DNA from 4 places in the Gynuella sp. genome. Region 1 is predicted to be linked to each of the others. Evidence: predicted binding sites of a transcription regulator. Region 1 holds the regulator's gene; each other region holds the start of a gene.
The links. The regulator FNR, encoded in region 1, switches genes on or off when oxygen is low (the NO sensors DNR and NnrR bind a similar motif). The targets are predictions, from matches to a motif close to TTGATNTANATCAA.

Region 1 (5,412 bases):
TATGTAAATAGTCTTTAGTTTCAGTATCTGCGAACCGATATAGTCAATATTGAAGCAAAGACCATTTACTTCATTTTTTGGTGAAATATATGGGTATCTGTGCAAGCGAATTAAAAAACTGCGTTATTAAACCGACACTGGAATATTTCGGGGTCTGGAATGAAGCGCACGAAGCTCTACTGATTGCCACGGCCGCCACAGAATCAGATCTTGGATATCATTTAGGATGTAGTTCTGACCAGGGTTATGGTCTTTTTAATATCACTGAGCAGGAACATAACAACATTTGGGACAATTATCTGGCGCAGACACCAGACCTGGCGAGTAAAGTCAGAGGTTTAGCTGGTCAGAGAAGCTTTCTCGAACAACCTCATCTTGAACTATCCACCAATCTGGCTTATTCCACTGCAATTGCTTGGTTTATGTATGAAAGTTCAGGGATCCCTGTACCCGCTAAAACGGATGTCATAAGAATAGCCGAATACTGGTGTAAAAATTTTCATCCTAGCAGGGAGTTTCATGACAAAGTCAAGTTTGTTCATTTTTTACAGGCTTGGTTAAAACAAGACTCTATAGCTGCTTGATTTACAAGCACTAAGGAAAATGGTAGAACGCGCGTTCGTTTTTTATCCATATTCCAATCCTGCCTCAAACCATGCAAACACTCAGTAAAAAAGACAAAACAGAATTTAACAAACTACAAAAGCGCCTGCGCCGGGAAGTCGGAAAAGCAATTGCTGACTACAATATGATCGAAGATGGCGACAAGGTAATGGTATGTTTGTCGGGAGGCAAGGATTCCTACACGATGCTGGACATTCTTCTGGGGCTACAGAAAAGTGCACCGGTACATTTCGATCTGGTGGCTGTTAATCTTGACCAAAAACAGCCTGGCTTTCCTGAGCATGTGCTGCCCGAATATCTGCAATCTATCAATGTGCCTTATCATATTCTGGAACGGGATACTTATAGCATTGTTCAGGATATGGTGCCGGAAGGAAAAACCACCTGTGGAATGTGTTCCCGTCTCAGGCGCGGAACTCTGTATGCTTTTGCGGAACAGATTCAGGCAAATAAAATCGCTCTGGGTCATCACCGCGATGACATCATTGAAACCCTTTTCCTGAACATGTTTTACGGTGGCAAACTTAAGGCAATGCCTCCTAAATTACTGGCAGATTCAGGACGTAATATTCTGATTCGCCCTATGGCCTACTGCCAAGAGGAAGATATTGTACAGTATGCTGAGACTAAGGAATTTCCGATCATTCCATGCAACTTGTGTGGTTCACAGGAAAATCTTCAGCGTCAGTCAATCAAACAAATGTTGAAAGACTGGGAAAAACTGCAGCCCGGCCGCAGTGAAATTATTTTTAGAGCAATCCAGAATGTCGCGCCATCACAACTGGCGGATACCAGCCTGTTCGATTTCAATACTCTGAGTATTAATGGCATTGCCTCGCTGAATATTGGCGATGACGGGCCTCTAAGCCCAATGAAACAAACTCAGGTGGAAAGCTGGGAACCAGGAGCCATAAGCTAATCAATGCAGGTAAAGTACATGTCCAAAAAAAAAGTCATGATATTAGTCAATATACTTGCATGATCTGAATCAAGTTCCATAATGTGACCAAAAATATTGTCAGGAAAATTTTCTATGGTTAGTACTGCCCACTGCGATACCTGTAGCCTGCATCCCCTCTGTCTACCTATTGGCTTACAGGACAACGACCTCGACAAACTGGAAAAAATTATCCGTCGTGGTCGTCCCATCCAAAAAGGTGATCATCTGTTCAGGCAGGGCGAGCCGTTTACATCGGTATATGCTGTACGTACGGGGACTCTTAAAACCTATACGCTAACAAATGATGGTGAAGAACAAATTACAGGATTTCATTTGGCCAGCGAACTGGTTGGGTTAAGTAATTTTGATACACAACTGTACACGTGTTCAGCGAAGGCACTTGAAACCACTAACGTCTGCGAAATTCCATTTGAGAGTCTGGATGATCTGAGTGCAGAATTACCCGCACTTAGACGCCAGTTATTGCGGACGATGGGCAAGGAAATTCGTGATGACCAGCAAATGATGTTGTTGTTATCAAAGAAAAGCGCAGAAGAACGTATCGCCTCTTTTTTGTTAAACTTGGCATCCAGATTCAAACGTCGCGGTTTTTCTGACAAAACCTTCCGTTTATCTATGTCCCGGGCTGATATGGCAAACTATCTTGGCTTAGCAGTTGAGACAGTAAGCCGAGTATTTACACGCTTTCAAAAGCAGGATCTGATCGAGATTACGGGTAACGCCAAGGAAATCTCCTTATTGGATCAGAGAGCATTATGGGATCTTGCCGCATTGAGCGAAACCGAACGTTGCGAGCTGGATATTATTGTCTCCAGCTTGGGCTGATCCGTATCAACTTTTGGTGTTGATTTTTTAATTACACTCGTCCTACATGCATATGTATGGAGAGTGTAATTATGTATATCGATCAGATTATCTTCGCAGGAATAGGAACCGTTGGCCTCGTGGTACTTATTACCGGAGGTATTTTCTATTTCATGTATCGCGATGCTCATAAGAAAAAAGACAAGCACTAAGCAGCAGAGGCGTTATCTGTTTAATACTCATAACGCCTTTATTTCTTCGCCATACGAACCTTTTCCCGATGCCTTTCGATCATCCAGCCTGCAATACTCAGGTTAGGTGCATATTTTGGCAGGTCTTCGATATGGAACCAGCGGGCATCCAGAATTTCATGTTCCTGAATCCGGATATCTCCTGATTCGTATTCAGCCTCATAGCCAAGCATTAGTTGATGCGGAAAAGGCCAAGTTTGACTGTTTAAATAACTAATGTTTTTCACTCTCACACCGACTTCTTCGAGAATTTCTCGATATACAGCCTGTTCCGCAGATTCCCCTGCCTCAACAAACCCTGCGAGCGTTGAATACATACCTGAGTCTTTGTGACGCACACCATTGGCCAGTAACACTTCTTCCCCCCGATACACCAACACAATAACGCAAGGCGATATCCTGGGATAAGCAGTCAACCCGCAATGATCACAATGGGCCCCTGGTTCATGATCAAAATATCGTGTTCTATGCCCACAACGCCCACAAAACCGATGGTCCTGCCGCCAGGTATGCAGCTGAACAGCCCGGCTAACCATCGCAAAAACCTGCTCATTTTCTCGGGCAACATCACGAACGGTAACAACCCACCAACCTTCAGGCAGCTCATAACTTTCATCCAACCAACCTGCAAACCAGGGAACCCCCTCCAGGGAGGCAATATAGCCGACACTATCAACCTCAATATTCAGAATATCCTTTGCTTGCAAAACCCAATCACCGGAGTTGGGTACAATCAGATTCCCCCCCTGAAACAAAAGAATATTACCTGCCGACAAATCGTGCTTTTCTTGAAAATCAATTGACCAATAAGTCTCATCCAGTTGATACAGCATCTTTTTTCAGTTCCAGTTTTACCATACACACACCATCGTCCTGACAAACCTGCTCAAAACCACAGTGACGGGCAAGCCTTAGCATGGGCTCGTTGTCACTCATGATTTCAGCGACGATAGCAGTCGCTTTTTCATTTTCACTGTACCGGATCATACGCTGCATCAATTGCGAACCAAACCCTTTCCCCTGCATTTCAGGATCGACCATTACGGCAAATTCGATCTCATTGGTATTAACATCCTTCCAGGTCCGTACCTCTCCCCAAATGCGCTGGTACTGATCAACCGCGACAAATGCCATCTCTCTACCATAATCAATCTGACACATGGCAGCGAGCTCACGATGTTCAAAATTCAAACGACTGCCAAAAAAGCGAAAGCGCAAAGCTTCTGCTGTCATGCGTTCAAAAAACAGTTTCAACTCTGCTTCATCTTCCGCCCGAATAGGTCTCAAGACCAGCTCCTGACCATCTTTTAACGTCATTGATTCTTCTAGATGAATAGGATAAGGCACGATTGGAGATGGAAAAGACTTACCCAGATTGATCGCAACCCCCAATACCAGCAGAGAGTGGTCAGGTAGCAGCAGCAAGTTAACTTCCAAACCTTCAATGCTCGGGTGATCAATGGCAATCTGACTAACAGCCATCAACGCTGTACTGAGTTCTTCGATATCTTTTTCCGGATTATCGGATCTCTCACTTAATACAGAGTATGCATGACTACGGTAAATCAATTTTCGGGTATGATTCGAATTCAATGGCGGTAAACCAAAGCGCCGATCAGCCAATATATCTGCTGTAGAACCCCCCTCTCCAAACACCACGAGCGGGCCAACCAGGGAATCCCGGGTCAACCCCATTGAGAATACCAGCGAGTCCATTTTTCGCCTCATCGGCTGGACACCAAACCCCAGTACTTTACTGCCAGGGAACAGATTTTTTTGATCAGACAACAACTGGTGGGTAGCATCTTTCAGCTCATTGAAGTCATTGATCGAAATGACCACTCCACGCCATCGGGTTCTGGGATTATCATCATAGGCAAATGGATAACAATAAGCCTCATGAACCAGTCGCAGGGAGACGGGATATGCCTGATTGGGTTCGGCAAATAACTGTTTCTGAGAGGTATAAAAATTCGAACCGACAAGATTGAAACCATATATTTCAAGTACTGTCCGGGCCTCAATCCAGGTCATGTATTCGCGGTTCTGCTGCTTAACTGAATGAATCAATGATTCGACGGTTGCTTTATTGGATGCCTGAATACTAAATGACTGGGGTGGGGTCTCCCGAAGGCTGGTCTGATTACGTTCATGATGAACCATAATCATAAACGCTTCGACAGCCTCAGAGGGAGAATCAAAATTTAGCAGGTTGTGACGATCAAACAGCTCCCTCGCCTCACGAACAGACTCGATCCCCAACCAACACGTTAATACCATATGCCGGCTTGACTTAATAAGCGGAACCAGGCTCTCAGCTAATCGCATGGGATGACTTCTGTGATTCGGGGTCACCACCAGCATTATCGCCCCCAAACCTTTCACCTTATCAACCATTTGCAGCAAACTCCGATATCCCTCAGTCGACGTGTTCGGCGCAACCACCATTGGATTAAAGCCGATTTCGTCCTGATACCAGGTGACATCTTTTAGAGCATCTTTAATACTGGACATATCCGCAAGCTGACCTTTGAGTTGCACCAGACGATTCAAAGCCAGCATTGAAGTACCCAGCCCATTGGAAATAATGGCCAGGGACTCAAAGAACAACGGTTTCATGCGGTTGAGAATCTCAAACCCGTTAAACAAGCCATCCATGGATTCTGCTTCGAGCACCCCTGCACGCCGGAAAAAGCGATAATCCACCCGATCACGACTTTTTAAACCGGCAGGTACGGGGTCCTTCAGCCCACTTCGAATTGCCAATACTTT
Region 2 (5,412 bases), on a different contig from region 1:
ATCGTGAGCGTACCGGTGCAGCAATATTGGTTGGTAAAGACAAACAAACAGCCAGTAAGGCACGAAACCGGATGTTCGAAATCGTGCGCGCCAACTACACCATGCCCCCTGATCACGGTGCAGCCATCGTGGCACATATTCTGACAACTCCGGAACTTAAGCAGCAGTGGTTACAGGAGTTAAATGCCATGCTGACCCGCATCAAAAGTCTGCGTACATCGATAAGCACTCAATTTCGGGCCAAAACCGGAGAAGATCGGTTTGCATTCTTTGAGCATCATAAAGGCATGTTTTCTGTTACCGGACTGAGTACAGAACAGATTAATCGCCTGCGAGAGGAATTCGGAATATATATCGTTGGAGACAGCCGCGTGAACGTTGCTGGTATGCAGGAACAGGCTATTCCCTATCTGATCGACTCCTTCCTGGCTGTCGGCGCCTGACCTCAGTGTTCCGGTTGCCTGGATTCACCGAATCCGGGCAACCAATTTGATTACTCGGTTTTAAATCGACTCACCAACCCAATCAACTCACTGGCATGACTGGCTACCTGACGAGCGGATTGATCGTTGTCGTGTACAAAACCCGCTGAATCTGAAGCCTGATCGGCAATGACCGTAATTCGTTCAGCAACATCCCGACAGACACCACTTTGCTCTTCCGAAGCAGTCGCAATCTGCTGGGCCATACCATTGACGGAAGTCACCAACGTGGAGATCTTTTTCAACGATTCCGCTGCAGTGATAGCGGTTGACTGAGTGGATCCACTGCGTTTTTCCGATTGTTCCATCGCGGTGATGGCTTCTGTTGCCCCCCGTTTCAGACGCTCGATCATTTGACCAATTTCCTCGGTGCTGTTCTGTGTCTTGCCTGCCAGATTTCTGACCTCATCAGCCACCACCGCAAACCCACGTCCCTGTTCACCCGCACGAGCCGCTTCTATCGCGGCATTCAGCGCCAATAAATTAGTCTGTTCGGCGATGCTTTTGATGACATCCAGAACCGACACAATCTCGTTGACGTCATTACTGAGGACATTCACCCGCCCAGCGGCATTGCTGATCTCTGACACCAGCTTTTCGATATCGGCTAACGAGTGCTGCACAGTTTCTGTTGCCTCGCGGGCTTCCTTCTCACCATCGGTAATCGCATCAGCCACCACTGAAATATTCTCTGAGATCTCTACTGCTGACGCTGCCATTTCGGTGACTGCCGTGGAAATCTGATCGGTCTCAACGCGCTGGCTGTCGAACAGGTCATTGATCTGGGTGGAGTTACTGACAATCCGATCTGCCGAGTCATCCACCCGTTGGGAGGCACCACGAATCTGCCGCACAATATTTGCAAGATTATCTATGAAGTTATTCACGTGTAGCGACAACGTTCCGATCTCGTGGCGGTCCAGTACCTCCATCTTATAGGTCAGATCACCATGACCCTGACTGAGTTCTTCAAGTGATTTGGAAATCCGCTGGATGGCCCGAATCAATGGGGTCGCAAAGAAAACGGCCAGAACAACCGCAATTGCCAGACTGATCAATGCAATTATCAGGCTGACCATCAGACTTTTGTCTGAAGCCTCCTTGGCATGGCGCTTCAGAGTCTCCAGAATGCTTTGAATATCATCGAAGTAGAATCCAGTCCCGATTACCAGATCCCATCGTGGCAGGTAGATGGAGTACGCGACTTTTTCAAACGGTTCCTGCTCTCCCGGTTTGGGAAACCAGTAACTGCTGTAACCAGTCTTATCCTTACCGGCATTTATCAATCCCTGAATCAGATAATTGCCTTTCTTGTCCTGCAAATTCCAAAAATTCTCACCAATACCAGCGTCCGAAGCTCCCAGAAAAATCCGTATACCCTTGCTGTTGTAACCAAACATGTACCCGCTCTGACCAAACTTCAGCTGCTGAAGCTTGGGGACAGCCTCCTCCAGACTTCCTCCGGATTCATAAATATCAGCAATGGAGGAATAGGCCAGGTCAATATATTGCTTTAACTCGGCACGCTTAAGCGCAACCATACCTTCAGATGCACTCTGAACCTGTGTTCGGACGGTCTTTTCGTCCAGCAAGTATAAAGTTATCAGCATAACCACCGAGAGAAATAGTACGGGGAAAATTCCTAAAAAAACCAAACGAACCTTGACAGACATGCTCATAAAACAACCCTAATTGAAATTTTTTTATTAAGAGTACCTGGCACTTCACTGCTGTAAGACACCACTCCATTGGTCATTGATCCATCTTGTCTTACCATCAAAGCCATCGAGACATAAACCTCTTAGGGAACCTTTGAAAAAACGGCCTATTTTTCAGAGGCGCCTTAGCTTTCAACAATTCTCAGAAAATACTGAAAATTATTGTAAAAACAGATACTTACCTCAAAACTGTGTGATGACCCGAACTCGACAGTCCGCCAAAAAAAACCTGCATTACCTTTGGCTGTCGATTCTGTTTAAAGAAAAGACAAATCAACACTAAAACTATAGTCAAAAAAACTTAAAACGAGATAAATCTGCAGAATTAATTAACAAGACAACCGGTTTTCAGATACACAAAAAAAATACTTATCCATCACTACCGGGACTCTACTACCTGGCATGTAATTTTTTCAGTTGTCGAACAACTGACTTAACCATAAAACAGCCGTAATCCTTTTTGCCTTTCACCCTATACGACCTAAACAGAGAGTGCCTTTTACACGCGATCTCAGCCTGACCAGACTTTATGATGCATTGGAAATCTGACGACCTATGGCGGCAGCGTCTTATAGCGATCATTGATCCACCGATGATGACCAGAACTCTGCACCTCAATGCGACGGTATCAGGTAAAGGTCCCAAAAAATGGTTTGCTGGCAAAAGGTGAAGGGAAGGTTTGAAAATACTAAGGTGAGAATACGCATAGCAGCGCCAGTCGAAGCATTGGCAATATCGTATTTGCCGAATAAAGGAAAGCAATTCTGAATTATAACAATAGGACGTGCTTATTCTGTAGATCTATTAATAGATCAAAGTCTTCCTTATATAGCAACCTTTTTGTCGCATCTTTTTTATTTATTTTAGGTTTTACTGATATACATCATTGTTCGAAATGAACCAGTTCACTATATTTGGAGAGACTGAACAAAGGTGGCTCACACCAAGGCAGATACCGGCACAACGCCAAGGGACACTCAGCATTAAGAGGATCACCCATGAACGAAACTCTCATCGAGCTGTCGCGGCTGCAATTTGCATTCACCGCGATGTATCACTTTATTTTTGTACCGCTAACCCTCGGATTAACGTTCTTATTGGCAGTTATTGAATCTGTCTATGTGATGACCGGTAAAGAAATTTACCGTGACATGACTAAGTTCTGGGGAAAGCTGTTTGGTATCAATTTTGCCATTGGTGTCGCGACAGGTATTACCATGGAGTTTCAGTTCGGCATGAACTGGTCATACTACTCCCATTATGTTGGTGATATTTTCGGAGCTCCTCTGGCAATAGAAGGACTGATGGCATTCTTCCTGGAATCCACCTTTGTCGGTCTGTTTTTCTTCGGCTGGGACCGGCTCAGCAAGGTCAAGCACCTGATGGTAACCTGGCTGGTGGCAATGGGGAGCAACTTTTCCGCCTTATGGATTCTCGTTGCCAATGGCTGGATGCAAAACCCTCAGGGCTCTGTATTTAATCCAGAAACCATGCGGATGGAAATGACCAGCTTTTCCGATCTGATCTTCAACCCAGTGGCTCAGGTAAAATTTGTTCATACCGTCTCAGCCGGTTATGTCACCGGAGCCATGTTTATTCTGGCCATTTCCTCTTATTACCTGCTGCGCAACAGGCATGTGGCATTTGCCCGTCGCTCTTTTGCCATTGCTGCCAGTTTCGGCCTTGCCTCAGCACTGTCTGTGATCGTGCTTGGTGACGAAAGTGGTTATGAGCTCGGTGATGTGCAGAAAGTCAAACTGGCTGCCGTGGAAGCGGAATGGGAAACCCAGACTCCGCCAGCTGCATTTACCCTGTTTGGACTCCCCAACAGCGAGACAGAACACACTGATTTTGCCATCAAGATTCCATATGTTATGGGCTTGATCGCCACCCGTTCGATCGATGAACCGGTTCTCGGCATCAAAGATCTGAAAGACCTCAACCGGGAAAAAATCATCAATGGCGCCGAAGCCCACAGTCTGCTGCAAAAAATGCAGCAACAAAGCCTGACAACGGCTGAGCAGTCGCGCTTTGATGCCACTGTCAAGGACCTGGGTTACGGTCTGCTGCTGGAACCCTTTGCCAAAGACATGAATCACCCAACCGCGGCTGAAGTGGATGAAGCTGTCAACTACAGCATTCCAAAAATCTGGCCAATATTCTGGAGTTTCCGCATCATGGTGGCCGCCGGTTTCTTTATGCTGCTGGTGTTCGCACTGGCGTTCTGGTACAGCACCCGGCACCACATCGGCAAGCCCAAATGGTTCCTGAAAATGGCTCTGTTCAGCCTACCCCTGCCCTGGATCGCCTGTGAAGCCGGCTGGTTTGTGGCGGAATATGGCCGTCAGCCCTGGGCAATTGCAGAGGTTTTGCCAATACACACGGCAGTCTCCAATCTAACCATCACTGACATCGTCATCTCACTGTTGGGTGTTGGCCTGTTCTATTCCTGTATGTTCGCGGTGGCTATGTTTGTCATGGTTAAGTTTGCCCGCAAAGGGCCGGAGTCTGGCAGCAATACCCCTATTCCTGATAACAGCCGTCTGAAAGGAGTTGAAGCATGATTGATTATGAAATGTTGCGCATCATCTGGTGGGTACTGGTCGGAGTTCTGCTTATCGGCTTTTCCATTACTGACGGTTTCGATCTCGGGGTCGGTGCACTGTTAACCCTGGTCGGCAGAAGCGACAACGAACGCCGGGTCATGATCAATACCATTGGCCCGCACTGGGATGGAAATCAGGTCTGGTTTATCACCGCCGGCGGCGCTATTTTTGCCGCCTGGCCACTGATCTACGCAACCGCATTTTCCGGGTTTTATTTGGCCCTTGGCCTGACCCTGGCTGCTCTGTGGATGCGCCCCCTGGGATTTGACTACCGCAGCAAACTGCCAAACCGCAAATGGCGCGAGTTCTGGGATTGGGCATTGTTTGCCGGTGGTATCGTTCCCGCCCTGATCTTTGGTGTTGCGTTTGGCAACCTGTTGCTCGGAGTACCGTTCTCCATGGATGCCAACCTGAAAGCCACTTACAGCGGTTCCTTCTTCGGTCTGCTCAGACCATTTGCACTGGTCACCGGTCTGGTCAGTGTTGCGATGCTGCTATCCCATGGCGCCACCTGGTTACAGATGAAAACCTCCGGTGAGCTGCGAAAACGCGCCGAAGGTGTGGCGTTTGCGTTGTCTCTGACCACCTGCATGCTGTTCATTCTGG
Region 3 (5,412 bases), on a different contig from region 1:
CGGTGGTTATTTATCCGGCCCGTCAAAACAGTCATCTGGTGGCAATTGCGTTTCAAACAGTAGCCAAAGGTTACAGCGGTGATATTCAATTGATGATCGGTGTCACTCTTGGCGGTGAGCTTCTTGGAGTCAGAGTGATCAGCCATGCAGAAACGCCTGGACTGGGTGACAAAATCGAGGTGGCCAAAGATGATTGGATCACCCGGTTTGAGGGCCACTCGCTGAACAACACCTCGGCCCAACAATGGCATGTCAAAAAAGATGGCGGAGAATTTGATCAGTTTACCGGTGCAACCATTACACCCAGAGCGGTGGTGAAGGCTGTTTATGAAGCACTTCTGTTTGTCCAACAAAACGAGCAGACAATGAGTATTGATTTGCCGGCCAGCGAGGAACCATAAATGAGCAATCCTACCTATGCAGAGATATTCAGCGATGGCCTATGGCGCAACAATGTCGCTCTCGAACAGATGTTGGCACTGTGTCCATTACTGGCGGTCACCACCACGGCCACTAACGGGCTCGGCATGGGCCTTGCCACCATAGCGGTGATGATTGCCGCGAGTTTGCTATCTTCATTACTGAAAGGTGTCATTACACCACAGGTTCGCATTCCCGCGTTTATTGTTTTGATTGCTTCTGTGGTCACCGTAGTGGAAATGTTTATTAATGCCTGGATGCACGAGTTATACAAGGTACTGGGCCTGTTTATTCCGTTAATCGTTACCAATTGTGCCATTCTTGGCCGGGTTGAGGCATTCGCCTCCAAGCAGACTGCCAGAGCATCTCTGGCCGATGCGCTGGCTATGGGACTCGGCTTTACCTGGGTACTGGTCGTGGTCGGCGCAGTACGCGAACTCATCGCCAACGGCACACTGTTTCACAATGCATCGTTGCTCTTGGGTGAACATTTGCATTGGCTGGATACTACAGTCATGGACAACTATCAGGGCGCACTGTTGATGGCGCTACCACCTGGCGGTTTCATCATGCTGGGGTTTTTATTGTCGATCAAACGCTTGATTGATCAGCACCGCATGAAGCCAGCCACAAACAATACTCTAACTCAATTACAGGAGGCATGATGAGGGTTTCCGTTGCATACAATGAGCAGATTCGCAGTGCCTGGATTCCCATCCAGGTGACGGAGGATATCAATGTGCAGCAGGCAATTGAACAATCGGGAATTCTGCAGCGCTTTCCGGATATTGACCTGAACAAACAACGGGTCGGTATTTTTGGCAAGCTGGTAAAGCTGGATACTCCGTTACACGATGGCGACAGGGTCGAAATCTACCGTCAGATCATCAAAGTTCAGGATGATGACGATGATGATGATGATGATTAAAGTAACAAGGGCTTTCGGTCCGATCTGATGATTCTGATCTCAATCAATCAAGCTGACTTGCCATACTTGTACTGTCCCTCATGTATATATCAGTCAGCTTGATGGCGTTGATTCTTTATGTGTGAGTACAAGTGAGAGACTCACGAGTCTGATCTTTTTTATCCCACGCGTATTGGTCGCAAACACCCTTAATACCTATAAAGAAATACGAATAAATTGCCAAAATAACCATTAATAGGTATTGCAATAAATTCCGTTTAATAGTCCAAAATCAACAATCAAATTTATCACCATCGCTTATTGACTCAGGTCAAAGCAGACACCTACGAATGAACCAGAAGTCCATTAAGATATTTATTCATCGTCAGCTAAGCTAAAAAATAAAATTCAAAATAAAAATGCACCCTGGCTGTCTACTGAGTAATGTCTGTCCAGTTTTCAGATGGGAATACCATTAAAAGGAATATGCCCCGATGAAATCAAAAATATATTTATTATTCTCCTGGGTCGCCCTATTGGTTTTCATAATAACCATTTCCGGACAGGCAAATGCAAAAGCACTCATGCTCAAACCGTTTAAGAATCTGAGCGATCAAAGTAAGGAATGTGTTGCCTGTCATAAGCAGGAAGATCCCAGTATCTATGCCCAGTGGGGTCGCTCCAAACATTTCGGTGCTAATGTCGGCTGTTATGAGTGTCATCAAGCTAGCAATGATGAACCGGATGCCATTCGTCATGAAGGTCATACTATTTCAGTCATCGTCTCACCTAAAGACTGTTCCGCCTGCCATAACGAAGAGGTAGCGGAATTTTCCGCCAGTCATCACGCCAATGCCGGCAGGATAATTGGTTCTCTTGATAACATGCTGGCGGAGGTAGTAGAAGGAGCGCTCACCATGAACGGAAAATCACCGGCAGCGGTCAACGGGTGCTGGCAATGCCATGGATCGGAAGTAAAAGTCATGCCCAATGGTGACCTTGACCCAACCACCTGGCCCAATACCGGTATAGGTCGTCTGAATCCGGATGGCTCTGTGGGTGCCTGTACTGCCTGTCACCAGCGGCACGAGTTTTCCATGATACAGGCACGCCGTCCGGAAGCCTGTGGAAAGTGTCACCTGGGTCCGGATCATCCACAAAAAGAAATTTACGATGAATCCAAACACGGCATTAACTTTTATGCCAACGTCGACCGTATGAATATGGAATCGGCAAAATGGATTGTTGGTGAAGATTATGACGCCGCCCCTACTTGTGCCACCTGCCATATGTCGGCCACTCGTGAACTGCCAGTCACCCATGATGTCGGTAACCGGATTTCCTGGACTCTGCGCCCGGCAGTATCGGAGAAAATTGATGCCAAGGCGATCAAGCAGGGCCAAACCGTCAAAACCTGGCAGGAACGTCGACGTGATATGAGTGCCGTATGTGATGCTTGCCATACCAGCTCCATGATCGATTCTTTCTACACTCAGTTTGACAGTCTGGTCGAATTGTATAACACCAAATTCGCTATTCCAGGCAAACGTATGATGGCAACGCTACAGGAACAGGGGTTGATGACCGATGTTGCCTTCGACGAAAAAATCGAATGGACATGGTTTTATCTGTGGCATCACGAGGGTCGCCGCGCGCGTCATGGTGCAGCGATGATGGCACCGGACTACACCCAATGGCATGGCCTCTACGAAGTCGCAGAACGGTTTTATATGGAACTGATTCCGGAATACAACGAATACATTGAAAAGGCCGAAAAAGCAGGAAAACACGAAGCCGCAGAAACAGCCCGCAAAGTACTGGCTGAAATTTTGGAAAGCCCGGAACATCTCTGGTTTACCGGTAATGAACCCGCAGAGGTAACAGAGGCTCGCCAGAAAGCTCAGGCGGAATTCAAACAACGTTATGCCAACGAAGATTAATACATGACCGACCGTCCCCCGCTGTTTGCCGGCGGGGGCATCACGAGGTGTTTATGAACCAGACACAATCATTCTGGCGGCGACTTTGGATTCCTTCACGAAGAAAATGGTTACTGGGTATTCCGGTTGGTGGTTTCGCAGCCATGGCGGTGGGAGCTGTTATGCTGAGCACTTTTCATGGAGCGATTAACGCAACCAATGCCAATGCCTTTTGCTACAGCTGTCATATCGGCATGGATACCATCGTTGAAGAATATCAACAGTCCATCCACTTTAATAATGAAACCGGTGTTCAGGCCCAATGCGCCGACTGCCATGTCCCCAAAGAATTCTTTCCCAAAATGCTGGTTAAAATCCGCGCAACCAAGGACATTTATCATCAATTAAAAGGCACGGTAACGCTGGAGAATTTTGAGCAGTTACGAGTACATCAGGCAGAAGTGGTTTACAACACAATGAAAAACCGGGATTCCAATGAATGTAAAAACTGCCACAACCCGGAACAATGGAACACCGATATGCAAAGCATACGGGCCAGAAATCATCATGATCCGGCAGCGTGGCTGGAAAACAACGAAACTTGCGTGGACTGTCATCTAGGTGTTGCCCATAAAAAACCCGCAATTTATTAATGAGATGACGTCACCCAATGACAGCCGCTGATTCGAACGGGGCATTTTACACAGCACTTTTGTTGTAAAACCGACACAGCGGCTTTTTCTTTACCCTATCCGGATTGTCGCATTCGAGACATTTTACTCACCACAATTTACAGCTCATCCAAATATTCTTTATTTTTCAATCAGTTAGCATCCTGCATCTAAACAGATCACTGGCACACAGTGTGCAAAACCTCTGCTGCACCTACATGAAACAGCCATTGGAGGAACATAGCATGGCTCGCATTGGTATATTTTTTGGTACAGATACCGGCAAAACCCGCAAAGTTGCCAAGATGATTAAAAAACTGTTCGACGATGACACAATGGACAAGCCGGTGAATGTTAACCGTTGCAGCGTTGAAGAAGTCATGGCTTATGATTATCTGATCTTTGGTACACCGACACTGGGCGAAGGTGAATTACCCGGGTTATCCGCAGAATGTGAAAACGAAAGCTGGGAAGAATTTTTACCGCAGCTGGAAGATCAGGATTTCAGCGGCAAAACTGTTGCGATTTTTGGTCTTGGCGATCAGGTGGGTTATCCGAAGGAATACGTCGATGCCATGAAAGAGATTTATGATGTCGTAACCGACCAGGGAGCAAAAGTCGTCGGTGCCTGGCCGACCGAAGGTTATGAGTTTGATCACTCAGAAGCTGTTGTCGACAATCAGTTTGTCGGTCTGGCACTGGATCTTGATAATCAGAGCAACCTCACTGAAGAACGTCTGAATCGCTGGTTAAAAAGTATCGCAGCGGATTTTGATCTGAACCTGTAGCCGGGTTCTACCAACCCGCCGGCCCCTGTTCAGGACAGAATACTTGAACAGTTTATCCGGTGGGTGGGAACTTGATGTTCATAACGGTATCGGATAAGCCGACACCCCAGTCAAAGAATTCCACTCAACTGTTTTTGAGACTCATTATTATCTGATTAACCGAATGAGTAAAAAAATATCGTTCCATTTTCAGGCTTCTTTCTAAGCCATCCATAATATCCGTCTAATGGACATTAGCCGTTTTTGAACTACGCTGAGATAATAGTTCTTTTGTGTCATGCTGTTGGCTCATTGCCGACAAGCGAAGATTTGAAGGTATTTTAAATATGTCGTGGTTTTTTAAAAAAAACAAACAAGAAACCTTCACCACCTACCAGGCAAGCCAATACATCCGAGTCCAAGCGATCAGCAGCAAAGACATCAGCCAGGATACTCTTTCAACACTTGATTTTGGCAAAACCAAAACGGCTCTGGTACTGGCATTTGTTTCACCTCATCTTGAATTTGAAAAAACCCTTAATCACCTTAAACAAGCGATGCCTTTTGTCAGTCAAGTAATCGGTATCATGACTGCCGGTGAACTGAGTTCCTGCCAGCAACACCTGTATCATTCCGCAGATGGCAGCTGGGATAATATTGTGCTGCAAAGTTTCAGTCACGATATCGTCGCCAGTTTGGAGGTTCATTCCATTCCCTTATTCAGCGAA
Region 4 (5,412 bases), on a different contig from region 1:
AATCCGGGCATCTCGATCGTGATGGCGGTGGCTACATTGTTGAATTTGATCATCGCCGCGGTGGCTGGAATATTTACGCCATTAACACTGGCGAGATACGGTCGTGATCCGGCCATGGGGGCGAGTGTGGTATTGACATTCGTAACAGATAGTATGGGCTTCTTTATTTTTCTTGGGTTGGCAACCTGGTGGCTGGTTTAGTCCTGTCTAATACTTTAGAAGGATCGGCAGAAATGATACATATCGGTTCAGTGACTGTATTTTCCGGTAATCAAAAATAATTTTTTGTAATAAATATAAATACCACCGGTGACATCTGGAAATTTGTCTACACTGTAAACGTTATCAAGCATTTTCACTGTGGAGCTTCTGTTATTCCAATGACTACCCGTTTTTCAATCATGCAAAAAATGGTGATGCCGGTTATTTGGACATCGCTGTGTTTTGCTGTTGTTCTATGTGTGCTGGTCTTCGGTTTGAGCCAGCGAGCCTACACTCAACAACGCCAACAACAGTTGAACAGGGCTGAGATTGCTGTACAGGCAGGTCATTCGGATGAAGATATTCTGGCTAGTCCGGACATTCGTGGAGTACTGCATTTTTCCGTAGATCATCGGGTTGAATCCGCTTCCGGGAGTTTCGCAGGTGTGGCCGATTTGTCGGAGTTGCCGCAATCTGTTCGTCACCTGCTCGATAAACCCCAGGCACCGGCCACAATCAATACCAATTATTTTTTGTTGAACGCACCGCTGGCCGATCATTATGTGTTGTTGGCTGCCAGACCTTTTATTGCCAGTTCCCTGTTTTATCAGAGCATGATTTACAGCGCAGGAATTGTCGCCCTGGTTGTGGTGATCGGATTGGTGCTGTGGTTTCAATTTTGGCAGAGACTGGCTCGTCCGGTTGCAGAATTATTAGATTATATAAAGTGGTATCAACGTGATAATGGGCGTCATGGTTCATCACTTCCACACTCAATGGACATGTTAAGTGAATCCTATGTGTCCTTATTGAAAGATCTGCAACATCAGCAGGAACAGTTTCAGCTGTTATTGGAGAGTAGCCAGGATGTTGTGCTGATATTGAATGCGGAAGGGGATATCCAACAGACCAATACCAGAGCTGAAAATTTATTGGGGCTCCGTGTTTCTGTGCCAGGCCAACAAAACATTGCTGATTTGTTTCCGGAGCCTTTACGGGTCCGACAGACCAATCTCTATGAGGAACTGATCAACGCCAGGCAAAACCATCATTATGGTTTATCCGGCAATTTTGTCCTGTGCCATGAGAATAACAGCCTGATGGATGTAAGCTTGACCATTGCCTGTGTTGATAATACGGGCAGTGATCGTTATATCTGTTTGATACGGGATATTTCTGACTATCGCGACCATCAGCGACTGCAGCAGCAGATGACAGATTTTCAGGAACGATTACAGAAAGCCAGAGAATTGCAGACCGCGCGTGAGTCTTACGTTGTTCAAGCCAGTCAACAGGTCAAAGCTTCTCTGACTGGTCTGTTGGGTGCTGCCCGGCAGTCCTATACGTATGCGGTTGATGATTTTCAGCGCCAGTACCTGGAAAGTGTGGTGTTTGCGACCGAAGGGGCGATCGATATGGCAGAGCGATTGTTTGAGCGCCCGGCGCTGCAGGCTGGCCAGATGGCTCCGCTCAATAAACCGTTTTCTCTGCATCAAATTTATTCCCGTTTGCTCTTGCTTGGAGCATCCATGACGCAGCAGAGATCGTTGAAACTATTGGTGGATTTTCCACCGGATTTACCGGATCTGCTGATTGGCGATGTCATGTTGTATCGTCAGGTTTTACGGATATTGTTTTCCAATGCTCTGAAATTTACCCACCAGGGACATATTCGCATTCATGTGTCGTACCGGCGTTCTGGTGAAGACATTCGTTTACTGACGGAGGTTTCGGATTCCGGTATCGGCATCGACACGGAACTCGTTCCGCAGTTGTTTACCCGGTCAGCCGATGGAAGTTTGTCAGATACAGCAAGTGCCAGTCTATCCATGGCCTATAGACAATGCACCCAAGCCCACGGTTCTATGGGAGTGGAGAGTCAACTGGCAGTCGGGAGCCGTTTCTGGTTCGAGTTACCATTCGTGGCGGCTCCGGTACACTCCGCTCCCGCGTGGGAAGATATTCCGATTCCGCTGGTATGGTGGATCGACAAGCGTATCCATCAGCATAATGAAGCGTTGAAAGAGAGCCTGTCAGACTGCGGCATAGCGGTTGCGGTGCGGGATTTTACCGATGTGGAGTTGATGCATGAGCCGCCAGCTGACGTCCTACTGGCGCCATCCTGGGATGATGAGATTTTTGTGGCACACCTCAAATCCAGAAAACCTTCAGCCGTTTATATTGCCTTTGTTGATTTACTGGCAGGAGAATTTTCCGGAACTTCGAAGCAAACAGATGCAGTCGGTACCTATCCGATAACCGCACTGGATATTTTCAAACTGGTCAAAATAAGCCTGCATGATCGGTGGTATTTGAGAACGTCTGAAGGTGGTAGTCTGGCAAAGAAGCCCCGATCAGCCATGCACCTGGTCAATCGGGTTCAGCAGGCTGAAGAGCAGCAACCCGGTACGGTGTTACAGAATGTTTCTTTAACTTCCTGGGACGAGAGCAGCTCAGGTAATTGAGACAATTACCCAGGTAATAAAACCGCTGTCTCTGTGTTAGCATCGGCCCCTTTAATTGTTTTGGAAATCTCATGTCTAAATATTCAACCAATGAACTTAAAGTCAGCTATGGTGTTGGTCGTCAGTTTGGTGCCCAGTTGAAAGATAATCCTTTTGAAGGTCTTGATGTGAATGCGGTCGTGGAAGGGGTGATCAGCGCTTTTCAGGGGCAGGACAGTGATGTGAATGATGAAGACATGCAGGTTGCTTTTGGGGTCATTCGTAAACGTCTTGAACAGGAAGAAGCCAAAAAAGGCGCAGTAGCTGCGGAAGCAGGAGAGGCATTTCTGGCAGAAAATGCCAAGCGCGAAGAAGTCACGGTGACTACCAGCGGGCTGCAATATGAAATTCTCAGCGCGGGTGACGGTGAGCGTCCGACCGCCAGCTCGAAAGTACGTTGTCATTATCATGGAACCCTGATTGACGGTTCGGTTTTCGACAGTTCCTATCAACGTGGTCAGCCGGCTGATTTCCCTGTGGGCGGAGTGATTGCAGGATGGACAGAGGCATTGCAAATGATGCCTACAGGTTCCAAGTGGCGTTTATATATTCCCCATCAATTGGGCTATGGTGCACAGGGAGCTGGTGGTGCGATTGCTCCATATCAGGCCTTGGTTTTTGATGTTGAACTGTTGGAAATTCTTTAAGTCAGCATAAATACCTGTTTATTGACAGCCGGGAATGCCCGGTTGTCTATTTCTTAAGTCCCTTCTTGTCGTGATTCCGACAACGCTTATTTATCGATTGATCACTGATTATTTGACCTAAGTCACAATTGTCTGTTTTTCCATCAGCACAATGTGTGCACCTAATAATCAGGTATCGCTAGTGCCTGAACAATAATAATTTAGATAAATGGGTTGGATCGATTATGACTGCGGAAGTTTTAAAAACCATGTCTCGACCGAGTACCCTGATTGAGTGGAGTGATGAGCTTGCTGTCGGTATTCAGGAAATCGATGATCAACATCGGTTGCTCGTGTCTATATTAAACAGATTGCATACAGCCATGTATGAGCATCAGGGTAAAGAGGTCGCTGAAAATATCCTGGGTGAGTTGATTGATTACACGAAAATTCATTTTGCTGTTGAAGAGAGCCTGATGCGGATTCTGGGTTACCCGGAAGCAGATGAACATAAGCAGCATCATGAAGTGTTAATCAATGAAGTAAAAGCTCTACAGGAAAAGCTGCACAACGGTAACCGTTCGATATCATTTGAGCTACTGCACTTTTTGCGGATGTGGCTGACCAAGCACATTATGAATGAAGATCAGTTGTATGCGCCATTTTTCTTAAGTAAGGGTGCTGTCGCCACCACTGATCATAAGAAATCCATTGTTGGTAGACTTTGGCATTCCGTATTCAAATAGGATGTAATATTTGTTCTCTCGATAATCCATCCGATATGCCTATAGCATACCGGATTGATTACGTTTAATAGGCGGAAAATATCAGTTTACCGGGTTGTTCTGTGCTGTAAAAATTGTTGCCAGCTTTGGCCGGATCTTTTCAGTGTGCGTTGTTGGTTTTGATAATCCACATAAACAATTCCAAAACGCATCGAATAACCATAGGCCCATTCAAAATTATCCATCAGACTCCAGGCAAAGTAGCCTCGAATATCCACACCACTTTCAATAGCGTTGTGTACTGCCAACAGGTGTTGCTGATAGTAATTGACACGCATGGTGTCGTTGATTTCCCCATTTTCGGGTTCAGTATTGTCAGCGGCACCATTTTCAGTAATCAGAAGTGGCGGCAGTCTGGCATAACAACGAGTGATTTTCTGGGTCAAATGAGTCAGTCCGTCGGGATAAATCTCCCAGCCGATATCCGTTTTCGGATGCTCATTATGAACCTGTTCCGGCAAGCCCTGAGCGTTTGCTTTAACCACTCTGCGGGAATAATAGTTAATGCCGAGAAAATCGATTGGACGGGCAATAATTTCCATGTCGCCAGGTAAAATTACGGGCATAAAAACCGCATCCTGCTGAACGACTCTGGAAGGGTATTCAGCGGTCATCAGTGGGTGCAGGAACCAGAAACCATCGGCATCATCCGAGTATTCGACAGCTTCTAAGTCGGCGGCTGTATCCTCATGTGGATATGCAGGAGTAAAGTTCAGCACAATCCCATGTTCTGCTTCCGGGGCATTTTTCCGCATATAAGGCAGTGCCAGTCCATGCGCCAGCAGAACATGATGGGCAGCCTGGTAACCAAGTTTGTGATCGGCGTATCCAGGCGCATGTATTCCCCAGCGATACCCCACAAATGCGGTACAAAGTGGCTCGTTGAAGGTGCAGTAAGAAACGACTTTGTTTCCGAAGCGTTCGGTAATTTTTTCTGCGTAGCGAACAAAGCGGTAGGCGGTTTCCCGATTGATCCAGCCACCTTTGTCTTCCAGGTACTGTGGCAGATCCCAATGGTAAAGTGTCAGATATGGCTTGATACCACGGGCGATGAGACCATCGATTAATCGTTCGTAAAACTCAAACCCTGCTTCGTTCCATTGATCTGGTGCCGGCTCGATCCGGGGCCAGGCGACTGAGAAGCGATAAGCATCCATTCCCAAAGACTGGATCAGATCCAGGTCCTGCTCCAGGCGGTGATAGTGATCACAGGCAATAGCACCATCATCACCGTTATGGACTTTATCGGGCGTGGCGCAGAACCGGTCCCAGATGGACTCGCAGCGACCGTCTGCG

Region 2: a site for FNR is predicted at 3,074-3,087, ahead of ACQY6I_RS06225 (cytochrome ubiquinol oxidase subunit I). Genes of this name have one in related genera too.
Region 3: a site for FNR is predicted at 1,649-1,662, ahead of ACQY6I_RS17445 (multiheme c-type cytochrome). Genes of this name have one in related genera too.
Region 4: a site for FNR is predicted at 3,465-3,478, ahead of ACQY6I_RS23180 (bacteriohemerythrin). Genes of this name have one in related genera too.

What each region holds. Positions count from the first base shown of each region.
Region 1 covers NZ_JBNKSF010000007.1:281,995-287,406, reverse strand. Annotated here, with positions in the region: gene ACQY6I_RS02380 (hypothetical protein) at 90-584, shown strand; gene ttcA (tRNA 2-thiocytidine(32) synthetase TtcA) at 656-1,543, shown strand; gene fnr (fumarate/nitrate reduction transcriptional regulator Fnr) at 1,658-2,410, shown strand; gene ccoM (cytochrome c oxidase subunit CcoM) at 2,482-2,601, shown strand; gene nudC (NAD(+) diphosphatase) at 2,640-3,473, opposite strand; gene ACQY6I_RS02355 (bifunctional acetate--CoA ligase family protein/GNAT family N-acetyltransferase) at 3,454-5,412, opposite strand, start outside.
Region 2 covers NZ_JBNKSF010000016.1:51,758-57,169, forward strand. Annotated here, with positions in the region: gene ACQY6I_RS06215 (aromatic amino acid transaminase) at 1-443, shown strand, start outside; gene ACQY6I_RS06220 (methyl-accepting chemotaxis protein) at 494-2,092, opposite strand; gene ACQY6I_RS06225 (cytochrome ubiquinol oxidase subunit I) at 3,199-4,764, shown strand; gene cydB (cytochrome d ubiquinol oxidase subunit II) at 4,761-5,412, shown strand, end outside.
Region 3 covers NZ_JBNKSF010000041.1:48,345-53,756, forward strand. Annotated here, with positions in the region: gene rsxG (electron transport complex subunit RsxG) at 1-401, shown strand, start outside; gene ACQY6I_RS17435 (electron transport complex subunit E) at 402-1,085, shown strand; gene ACQY6I_RS17440 (RnfH family protein) at 1,085-1,348, shown strand; gene ACQY6I_RS17445 (multiheme c-type cytochrome) at 1,822-3,267, shown strand; gene ACQY6I_RS17450 (NapC/NirT family cytochrome c) at 3,321-3,899, shown strand; gene ACQY6I_RS17455 (flavodoxin) at 4,163-4,705, shown strand; gene ACQY6I_RS17460 (methyl-accepting chemotaxis protein) at 5,032-5,412, shown strand, end outside.
Region 4 covers NZ_JBNKSF010000061.1:32,746-38,157, reverse strand. Annotated here, with positions in the region: gene ACQY6I_RS23195 (magnesium transporter) at 1-201, shown strand, start outside; gene ACQY6I_RS23190 (ATP-binding protein) at 381-2,666, shown strand; gene ACQY6I_RS23185 (FKBP-type peptidyl-prolyl cis-trans isomerase) at 2,738-3,352, shown strand; gene ACQY6I_RS23180 (bacteriohemerythrin) at 3,577-4,077, shown strand; gene ACQY6I_RS23175 (GH1 family beta-glucosidase) at 4,164-5,412, opposite strand, start outside.